DNA from 3 places in the Vibrio sp. PSi01 genome. Region 1 is predicted to be linked to each of the others. Evidence: predicted binding sites of a transcription regulator. Region 1 holds the regulator's gene; each other region holds the start of a gene.
The links. The regulator MetJ, encoded in region 1, represses methionine synthesis genes. The targets are predictions, from matches to a motif close to TTAGACNTNTANANGTCTAA.
Positions count from the first base shown of each region.

Region 2: metE (5-methyltetrahydropteroyltriglutamate--homocysteine S-methyltransferase) is a predicted target of MetJ. The motif match lies at 1,205-1,224, and genes of this name have one in related genera.
Region 3: metN (methionine ABC transporter ATP-binding protein MetN) is a predicted target of MetJ. The motif match lies at 2,037-2,056, and genes of this name have one in related genera.

Region 1 is NZ_JBHNYN010000012.1:61,168-64,453, reverse strand. Features, by position in the region: gene ACFI6G_RS15760 (malic enzyme-like NAD(P)-binding protein) at 211-1,500, shown strand; gene metJ (met regulon transcriptional regulator MetJ) at 1,710-2,030, opposite strand; gene ACFI6G_RS15750 (O-succinylhomoserine (thiol)-lyase) at 2,239-3,286, shown strand, end outside.
Region 2 is NZ_JBHNYN010000003.1:294,839-298,124, reverse strand. Features, by position in the region: gene ACFI6G_RS06660 (LysR substrate-binding domain-containing protein) at 101-1,012, opposite strand; gene metE (5-methyltetrahydropteroyltriglutamate--homocysteine S-methyltransferase) at 1,294-3,286, shown strand, end outside.
Region 3 is NZ_JBHNYN010000005.1:78,635-81,920, forward strand. Features, by position in the region: gene treR (trehalose operon repressor TreR) at 1-868, opposite strand, end outside; gene ACFI6G_RS09435 (MliC family protein) at 960-1,280, opposite strand; gene gmhB (D-glycero-beta-D-manno-heptose 1,7-bisphosphate 7-phosphatase) at 1,361-1,912, opposite strand; gene metN (methionine ABC transporter ATP-binding protein MetN) at 2,153-3,187, shown strand; gene ACFI6G_RS09450 (methionine ABC transporter permease) at 3,177-3,286, shown strand, end outside.

The DNA of each region.
Region 1 (3,286 bases):
TAACTCTCATCGTTCCGCCTGAATCATGCATGATTGAAATCTACTCGAAAGTGCAACAAGCGACAGTAAGTTCAACTGCTCACTGGTCTTATTAGTAGTGAAATCTCGTTTTTTAATGAGACAGAGGCTTCAACCATCTAGGAACTTTGAAGTACATCCATTAACATGAACAAGATCCCCCAAATAATAATATCCTAGGAACCTACACCTATGTCTGAAGACAGCAGCCAAGCTCAATCCTCTCAAGAATTATCGCCTCAAGAACAATTCCGTCAGCAAGCTCTTGATTACCATGAGTTCCCAATTCCTGGCAAAATTGCCGTAGAACTGACGAAGCCTGCAAACTCTGCAGAAGACCTAGCACTTGCATACAGTCCTGGTGTGGCTGAGCCAGTCCGAGAGATCGCACAGAACGTCGATAACGTTTACAAGTACACAGGTAAAGGCAACATGGTTGCAGTTATCTCTAACGGTACCGCGATTCTTGGCTTAGGTAACCTTGGCCCTATTGCTTCTAAACCTGTTATGGAAGGTAAAGCGTTACTGTTTAAGCGTTTTGCTGGTTTAGATTCTATCGATATTGAAGTAAAACACCGCACAATCGATGAGTTCGTTGATACGGTTGCGAATATCGCAGATACATTCGGCGGTATTAACCTAGAAGACATCAAAGCACCAGACTGTTTTGAAATTGAACGTCGCCTGATTGAGCGTTGTGATGTACCTGTATTCCACGATGACCAACATGGTACTGCGATTGTAACTGCCGCGGGTATGCTGAATGCAATCGAGCTTCAAGGTAAAAAACTCGAAGAGTGTAAGATCGTTTGCTTAGGCGCCGGAGCAGCCGCAGTTGCTTGTATGGAACTACTGATTAAGTGTGGCGCTCAGCGTGAGAAGATCTACATGCTTGATCGTAAAGGTGTGATCCACACTCGTCGTGATGACCTGAATGAGTACAAAGCACTGTTCGCAAACAACACCGACAAGCGTACGCTTGAAGATGTTATTGAAGGTGCTGATCTTTTCTTGGGCGTATCTGGCCCTAATTTGCTACCAGCAGAAGCACTAACGCTAATGGCTGATAAGCCAGTTGTGTTTGCATGTTCAAACCCTGATCCAGAGATCAAGCCACAGCTTGCTCACGAAGTTCGTTCTGATCTAATTATGGGTACAGGCCGCAGTGATTACCCTAACCAGGTAAACAACGTACTTTGTTTCCCATTCATTTTCCGTGGTGCACTAGACGTACGTGCGAGCGAAATCAATGACGAAATGAAGCTAGCGGCGGTTAAAGCTATTCGTGAACTAGCGAAAGAAGAAGTTCCAGCTGAAGTACTAGCAGCTGCAGGTGAAACTGCACTGGAGTTCGGTAAGGGTTACATCATTCCTAAGCCAATGGACCCACGTCTACTTCCTCGTGTAGCAAAAGCGGTAGCAGAAGCGGCCGTTGAATCTGGCGTAGCTCGTATTGAGATGCCTGCTAACTATATGGCATAAAAGCATATGGCATAGATACTGGATGGCGTAATCGCTTGTTATAGCGGTTGCTCGATTGAGCAAAAAAGAATAATAAAAAACCGACTCATCAGGAGTCGGTTTTTTTATGTCTATCATTTACAGCACACGCCTAGATAAGATAGTGGCTGATGTGACAAATAGGGTTCAGCTATAGCGGATCAATACTGAAGGCAGCGACTGAGTTATTGTTATTCTTCGTCAAATGCTTCGAACTCGATACCCATTGCTGTCATCAGTTCTTTCACTTCAGCAGGAATATCATCTGGGCGATCTTTACGAAGGTCTTCATCCGTTGGCAGTGGCTGGCCTGTGTACGCATGTAGAAAGGCTTCGCACAGTAGCTCACTGTTTGTTGCATGGCGTAGGTTGTTAATCTGGCGGCGAGTACGCTCGTCAGTGAGAACCTTTAACACTTTTAGAGGGATAGAAACTGTAATTTTCTTTACTTGTTCGCTTTTCTTTCCATGCTCAGCATATGGGCTTATGTATTCACCATTCCAGTCGGCCATTGCGTACCTTCATCACTTTAGTTGTTAGAATAAATTAATAGTGGTGATTTTAGCGGGATTTACTGCCATAAGCAAAGACATATAGACGTCTAGAAGTGTTGACGTCTCGCGTTTATGAAAGTAAAGTGAATAACATATATCTAACACAGCCGCAAAAACCCCACAAGCTGCTGTGATACCCAGACGCCAAACTTGTAAGGAAGCACCTATGAGCAGCCGGAAGCCAGCAACCATCGCCGTACGTACTGGCATCGAGTCAGACACTCAACATCATGCCGTAGTTCCACCTATTTATCTGTCGACTAACTACGGTTTTCCCGCTTTTGGTGAAGTGCCAAAGTACGATTACACCCGTTCTGGTAACCCAAACCGTGGTTTATTAGAAACTGCTCTGTTTGAACTGGAGTCTGGTAAAGGTGCCGTTGTGACTAACTGTGGCACGTCGGCGCTTAACTTATGGGTGTCTACTTTCTTAGGTGGTGATGATCTTATTGTCGCACCACACGATTGTTATGGTGGTACTTACCGTCTATTTAACACGCGTTCGCTTAAAGGCGATTTTAAAGTGCTGTTTGTTGATCAATCGGATCAAGCTGCGCTAGATGCGGCGATCGCACTTAAGCCTAAGCTGATCTTATTAGAGACTCCATCGAACCCACTGGTTCGCGTGGTTGATATTGCTGAAACTTGCCGTAAAGCAAAAGAAGTGGGTGCATTGGTTGCTGTTGATAATACGTTTTTGACGCCTGTGTTCCAAAAGCCGTTAGAGCTAGGTGCCGATTTTGTTATCCACTCAACAACGAAATTCATTAATGGTCACTCAGACGTGATTGGTGGTGTGGTCGTTACCAAGACGGAAGAGCACGCTGAAGAGTTAGCTTGGTGGGGCAACTGCATCGGTGCGACCGGCACACCGTTTGATAGCTACATGACGCTACGTGGTATTCGTACGCTTGGGGCTCGTATGCGTGTTCATGAAGAGAGCTCGCGTGAAATCTTAACTTCGCTACAGCAGCAAGATCTTGTTGGCACTATTTATCACCCAAGTTTATCTGACCACCCAGGTCATGATATTGCGAAGAAACAGCAGTCTGGCTTTGGTTCAATGCTGAGCTTTGAATTTTCAGGCTCATTTGAGGCGCTTAAATACTTTGTTGGCGAGTTAGCGCTGTTCTCTTTAGCTGAGTCTTTGGGCGGTGTTGAAAGCTTGATTTGTCACCCTGCGTCGATGACTCACCGTGCAATGGGTGAAGAAG
Region 2 (3,286 bases), on a different contig from region 1:
ATCGCGTGTTGTGGGTGTTGAGAGAAAAAAAGTCACAGATTATCTGTGACTTTTTTGTTTCTGACGAATCGATCGAGCTTAACTTAGCCATAAATCATCTTTAAACGACCTCTATGCCATCTAAGTGACTCTTACTTTGCTGTCTTGCCGTGCTAAAGAAAGCTTGCAGGTAACGTTTATCTTTCTCAGAGTTTCTTACCGCTGCGAACAGTCTTCTTGATAGTCCTTTGCCTAATGGCTTGCTGGCAATCAGCCCTTGTCTTGAGAATTCACTGATCGCCCAGTTTGGTAGAGCCGCTACTCCCAAACCTGCTGATACCATTTGAACTAGCATTAACGTGTTGTCCGCTTGTTTCCACTTTTTAGGTTCTACACCCGCAGGCTGTAAAAAGTGCTTCACGACATCTAAACGCTGTTTTTGAACAGGGTAGGTGAGCATGGTGAGATCGCTAAGATCTTGCGGTTCAATGCTCGCTCTTTCTGCCAAAGGTGAGTTGATTGCGGTGATCAAACGCATCTCAAAATCAAAGAGTGGTTCGTAGTGAACCTCAGAGCGAGGCTGTATATCAGAGGTGATCACCAAATCTAGCTCGCCTGCCATTAGCGCGGGTAGCGGCTCAAACCCAAAGCCTGACGAGAAATCTAGCGTTACGCTTGGCCAAGCCACTTGATATTCCTTCAAAGCAGGCATTAACCATTGGAAGCATGAGTGACATTCAATCGCCATGTGCAAACGACCATTCACATCCTCTTTCAGGCTCGCGAGTTCGTTCTCCGCTTTAGCTATTCTTGGCTGTATCTCATCGGCAAGCCTAAGCAAAATCTCACCTTCAGAGGTGAACTTAACTGGTCTAGTTTTACGTAGGAAAAGCTGACCACCGATACGCGCCTCAAGGTCTTTCAGTTGGTGAGAAAGCGCCGACTGAGTCAAGTGAAGAGAAGTTGCCGTCGCTGTTAGCGAGCCGCTGTCTCTTAAGGTAGTCAATGTTCGAAGGTGTTTAAGCTCTATCATGAGTTTTCCTCATATTCCCTAAGCCAATTCAATATTTCTTAATAATCACCCTACGGGGTTTTCTTTCATTTGTAAACGTCTAGATGTCCAGATGGATTTGATTTTTTCAGCTTTAGATTATTCAAGATGAATATTTTTAATAAACAAGATGAATATTTGGACGTTGTTCATCGTTCAGATTAGGGAGATAGTTTAGCCATCCAGACGCCTTATAAAGAACTTAAACCATAAGCTAGGCAGTTTGATCGAACACTAAAAATTATTGAATAAGGAACAGGTTCATGACTACGACAACGCATATTTTAGGCTACCCACGTATCGGCGAAAAACGCGAACTCAAATTCACTTTAGAAAAATACTGGCGCGGTGAGATTAGCCAATCAGATTTAAAGCAACTCGGTAGCGAACTAAGAAATCGTAACTGGAATGTACAAGCTGACGCGAATCTTAGCTTTGCAACTGCGGGTGACTTCGCATGGTACGACCATGTATTAACAACGACTTTACTTCTAGGCCACGTACCAAAGCGCCATACTGGTGGTTCTGAAGATGAAAAATCCTTCCCAGATTTAGATACTTTGTTCCGTGTGGGGCGTGGTCAATCTCAGGTTCAGTCGACTTGTTGCGGTGGTACGCATACGTCTAGTGACGGCACTAAAGATAGCTCTGCGGCTTCTGATATGACTAAGTGGTTCAACACCAACTACCATTACATTGTGCCTGAGTTCAGCAAAGACGATTCCTTTGAAGTGAGCTGGCCACAACTGTTTGACGAAGTGAGTGAAGCGATAAAATCCGGGCATAAGGTGAAGCCAGTTTTGTTAGGCCCGTTATCTTATTTATATCTTGGTAAAGAAGTGGAGGAGGGTTTTGATCGTTTATCTCTTCTTCCGCGCCTTCTTACCGCTTACCAAGCAATTTTGGCAAAACTCGCTAAGTTGGGGGTTGAGTGGGTTCAAATCGATGAACCAATTCTTTCTCTTGAGCTTGAGAGTCAATGGGCAGATTCATTCAAGTTGGCGTATCAAGTGATTCAAGGTGATGTAAAACTGCTGCTCACTACTTATTTTGATTCGGTGACTGATACCTTAGATAAGATAGTAGAGCTACCAGTTAATGGCCTACATATCGACTTAGCAGCAGCACCACAGCAACTTGATGAAGTAGTGGGTAAGTTACCTGAACACTGGGTACTTTCAGCAGGGGTGATTAATGGACGAAACGTTTGGCGAGCTGATTTAGCCGCTCAACTAGAGTTACTACAACCAGTGAAAGAGAAGCTAGGAGACAAACTTTGGGTAGCAAGTTCATGTTCACTTTTGCATAGTCCAGTCGACCTTGAGTTAGAAGATTCACTCAGCGATGAAGTGAAGAGTTGGTTTGCTTTCGCGAAACAGAAAGTGACCGAGGTGAGTATATTGGGTGCGGCACTAGACGGTAACCACAATGCTATCTTGGCGTGTGAAACCTACAGCCAGCCGATTGTTGCACGCAAGAGCGCGACTCATGTGAATAAGCCGCAGGTTCAAGCTCGTATTAACACCATTACCAAAACCCTAACCGAGCGAAGTGCTCCTTATGCCGAACGCGCTTCACATCAGTCTGAGGTGTTAGGTTTACCATTATTGCCAACCACAACAATTGGTTCATTTCCACAAACCGGAGAGATCCGTGTTCAGCGTAGTGCTTACCGCACTGGCAAACTGAGTGAAGCGGAATACAACACCGCGTTGAAAGGTCATATTGCGGATGCGGTTAAACGACAAGAAGCACTTGATTTGGATGTACTGGTTCATGGTGAAGCTGAACGTAATGATATGGTGGAGTACTTTGCTGAAAATCTAGCAGGCTTCCAAACTACCAAATTTGGTTGGGTACAAAGTTATGGCTCTCGTTGCGTGAAACCTGCGATTGTGGTTGCGGATATCGAGCGTGAAAAACCAATGACGGTGGAATGGTCGACCTATGCTCAATCTCTGACTTCAAAGCAGATGAAAGGCATGCTAACTGGGCCTGTTACTATCTTGTGTTGGACATTCCCACGTGAAGATATTTCACGCAAAGAGATAACCAATCAACTGGCGTTTGCGTTGCGAGATGAGGTGTCTGATTTGCAAGACGCAGGTATCAACATTATTCAAATTGATGAGCCTGCCATTCGTGAAGGTTTGCCATTGAAAAAGCGTGACCATGCAGAATACTTAGAGTGGGCAGTGGATGCCTTTAAGATTTCAGCTGCGAGTGCTAAACCAGAAACTCAGATTCACACCCACA
Region 3 (3,286 bases), on a different contig from region 1:
ATTTACCTGCAGATTGATACCCAGGATCAATGCTAAATACTCGAGGGAACAAGAAAGAGAGAAGATCATTGCCACCGACACCAGTCACCACCACATCTTCACGTTGTAACTCTTGCAAACGCTTGATTACGCCAAGAGCCAATGTATCACTCGCACAGACAATGGCTTGAGTCGTAGGAACAAGCACCTCATCCACCAACTGATAAGCGCTTTCATGATGAAGTTGACCAGTACGATAGTTCGCAATTGAACCTGTATTTTCACACCACTCGAGATAAGCCTTAAGACGCAGTTCACCGGTTGATTTGTCGCTAGGATCAACGCCAATGAAACCAACCTCAGAGATCCCCTGATCTGCTAAATGCGTTAACGCACTATTGATCACCTGTCGGTTATCATAGTTAATCGACGTCACATTCTCAGTATCCAAAGCAATCACCACCGCTTTGTTTCCCCAAGCTTCAATCGCAGGAATATCACAGTCAGTAAAACCAAACACGATAATACCATCTACATTGCGACGCTTGAGAACCTGAAGGTGTTCGTTAGCTTTATCTCTATCTAGCTGACTTTCCATGATCACGACATCGTAATCCGCTCGATACAATTCTGCCAACATGGTGCTAACTGCTTTGTTTTCAGAGGGAGAATCTAAACGAGAGATGATCACGCCGATGACTTTTTGACTGCCACCGCGCATGGATTGCGCAGACTTTGAAGGCGTGTACCCAGATTCTTGAATTACTCTTTCCACCCTTTCTCGGGTTTCAGGTTTCACTTTTGGATCATTGGTCAGAACACGAGATACGGTTGACTTACCAACACCGGACAGCTTAGCAATATCGAGAATAGTGAGTTTTTTGCTCATAAAAAGTCTAACGTTAAAGGAAAGAGAAGAAAAAGTGAGGGTAGGTTTCCTCACTTAACTGTTTGTAAAATATAGCAGTTCTTACTATGACTTACTTTTGGCAATTACGATAGACCACACGGCCTAGTTCTAGACGTGCGTCGTCACCTTTCGTGCGCAAAGTGATGCTGCTAATCATCTCTGAGGTGCCATCGTCTAGAATGTATTTGGTTCCTGAGCCTGCCGGTACTTGAGTCAATTGGTACTCGTTATCAGGTAAACGCAGTACTGCTTTTTCATTACTAAGGTAAGCCACATCAAACGAGACGTCAGACTCACATTGATAAGTCACGAATTGATTATCAGGGGCTGCTGATTTAGAGCACCCGACCAATGCTACCGTACATAGAGATGCTACCAACATAGCTTTCATACTTCGTTCCTCATCTTTATATAGTCAATGACACTTAGTTTAGACTCAGGTTAGAAAAACCTTAGTGATAAATAGAACGTTTAACCTTTCAAGAAAGCGGGTACGTCTTTAATGCTATCAAGTACTACGCTGGCTAACGCTTCACCTTTTTCAGTGACTGGCTTACCGGTCCTTACCAACACTCTAGTGCCAACACCTGCCGCTTCTGCAGCCATCATATCTTCAGCTTTGTCGCCGATCATGACTGAGTTAGCCATATCAATCTTAAGAAAGTCACGAGCAGAAATGAACATACCTGGTTTTGGTTTACGGCACTCACAATCTTGCTTGTAGTCGCCTAAGCCTTGTTCAGCATGATGCGGACAGTAATAGATGCCATCAAGCTCAACGCCGTTATCAACAAAGTTCCAATCCATCCACTGCGTTAAAGAAAGAAAACGGTCTTCGCTAAACATACCACGAGCAATGCCTGACTGGTTGGTCACTAGCACCAATAAATAGCCCATATCTTTAAACGCTTTCGCCGCTTCAAACACACCATCGATGTATTCAAAGTCATGCTCATCATGTACGTAGCCATGATCAACGTTAATCACACCATCACGATCTAAAAAAACAGCAGGTTTAGACAAAATTTTGTTCTCTATCAACTCTCTATTAATCATTAATTATTACACGCTTTATTTGCTTCATCACTATCTATTTAGTTTTGCGTTCGTTAACGATTTGTTTCCAGCTTAGCCATACAATCGGCGTTTAGCCATCTAGACGTAAAAATATCTATTGACTTAGATCATAGAACACCATAGCATCGTCTGTAAATCGAGCGAGCTATCGACATATTATTCTGTTCTACCGGCACGGGTTTCTCTATGATTAAAGTGAATCAAGTCAATAAGATTTTTTATCAAGGCACTAAAGAAATCAATGCCTTAATTGATATCAACCTCCATATTCCTCAAGGTCAAATCTTTGGAGTCATCGGCTCTTCAGGTGCAGGCAAAAGTACTCTTATCCGCTGTGTAAACATGTTGGAAGCCCCAACGTCGGGTGAAGTGATTGTTGACGGAATCGACCTGACAAAACTCAACAAATCAGAACTTAGCGTAGCACGTCGTAACATCGGCATGATATTCCAGCACTTCAACTTGCTGTCTTCTCGCACTGTATTTAACAATGTAGCACTGCCTTTAGAACTTGCAGGTAAAGATAAAGCAGCAATTGAAGCAAAAGTCAGTGAGCTACTTGAGTTGGTTGGTCTTGCTGATAAGCGCGATACCTACCCTGCAAACCTAAGTGGTGGTCAAAAGCAGCGTGTCGCGATTGCTCGCGCACTGGCATCTGACCCAAAAGTACTGCTTTGTGATGAGGCGACCAGTGCTTTGGATCCAGCCACGACTCAATCTATCCTTGAGCTACTGCGTGAAATCAACCGTAAATTAAGCATCACTATTTTACTGATTACTCACGAAATGGACGTGGTTAAAAGCATTTGTCACGAAGTCGCAATCATCGGCGGCGGCGAACTAGTAGAAAAAGGGACCGTAGGTGAAATATTTGCTCACCCTAAAACAGAGCTAGCACATCAGTTTATTCGCTCAACACTGGACCTGACGATTCCTGAAGATTACCAAGCGCGTTTACATGAGACTCGAGTAAACAGCAGTTACCCATTGGTACGTCTTGAGTTTACAGGAGCAACCGTTGATGCACCGTTAATGACGCAAATCGCTCGTAAATTCAATATCGATGTTAGCATCCTAAGCTCAGATCTTGATTACGCTGGCGGCGTAAAGTTCGGCATGATGGTAGCTGAACTGTTCGGTAATGAAGCAGATGATAATGCTGCTATACAATTCCTACGCGACAACAATGTAAAAGTAGAGGTGCTTGGTTATGTCCTTTAGTTTCAACGAGATTGCTGACTGGATCAGCCTTAACGGTAACCTTCTACTAGGCGCAACAGGCGAAACGCTTTACATGGTTGCAGTCGCAGGCATCGTTGG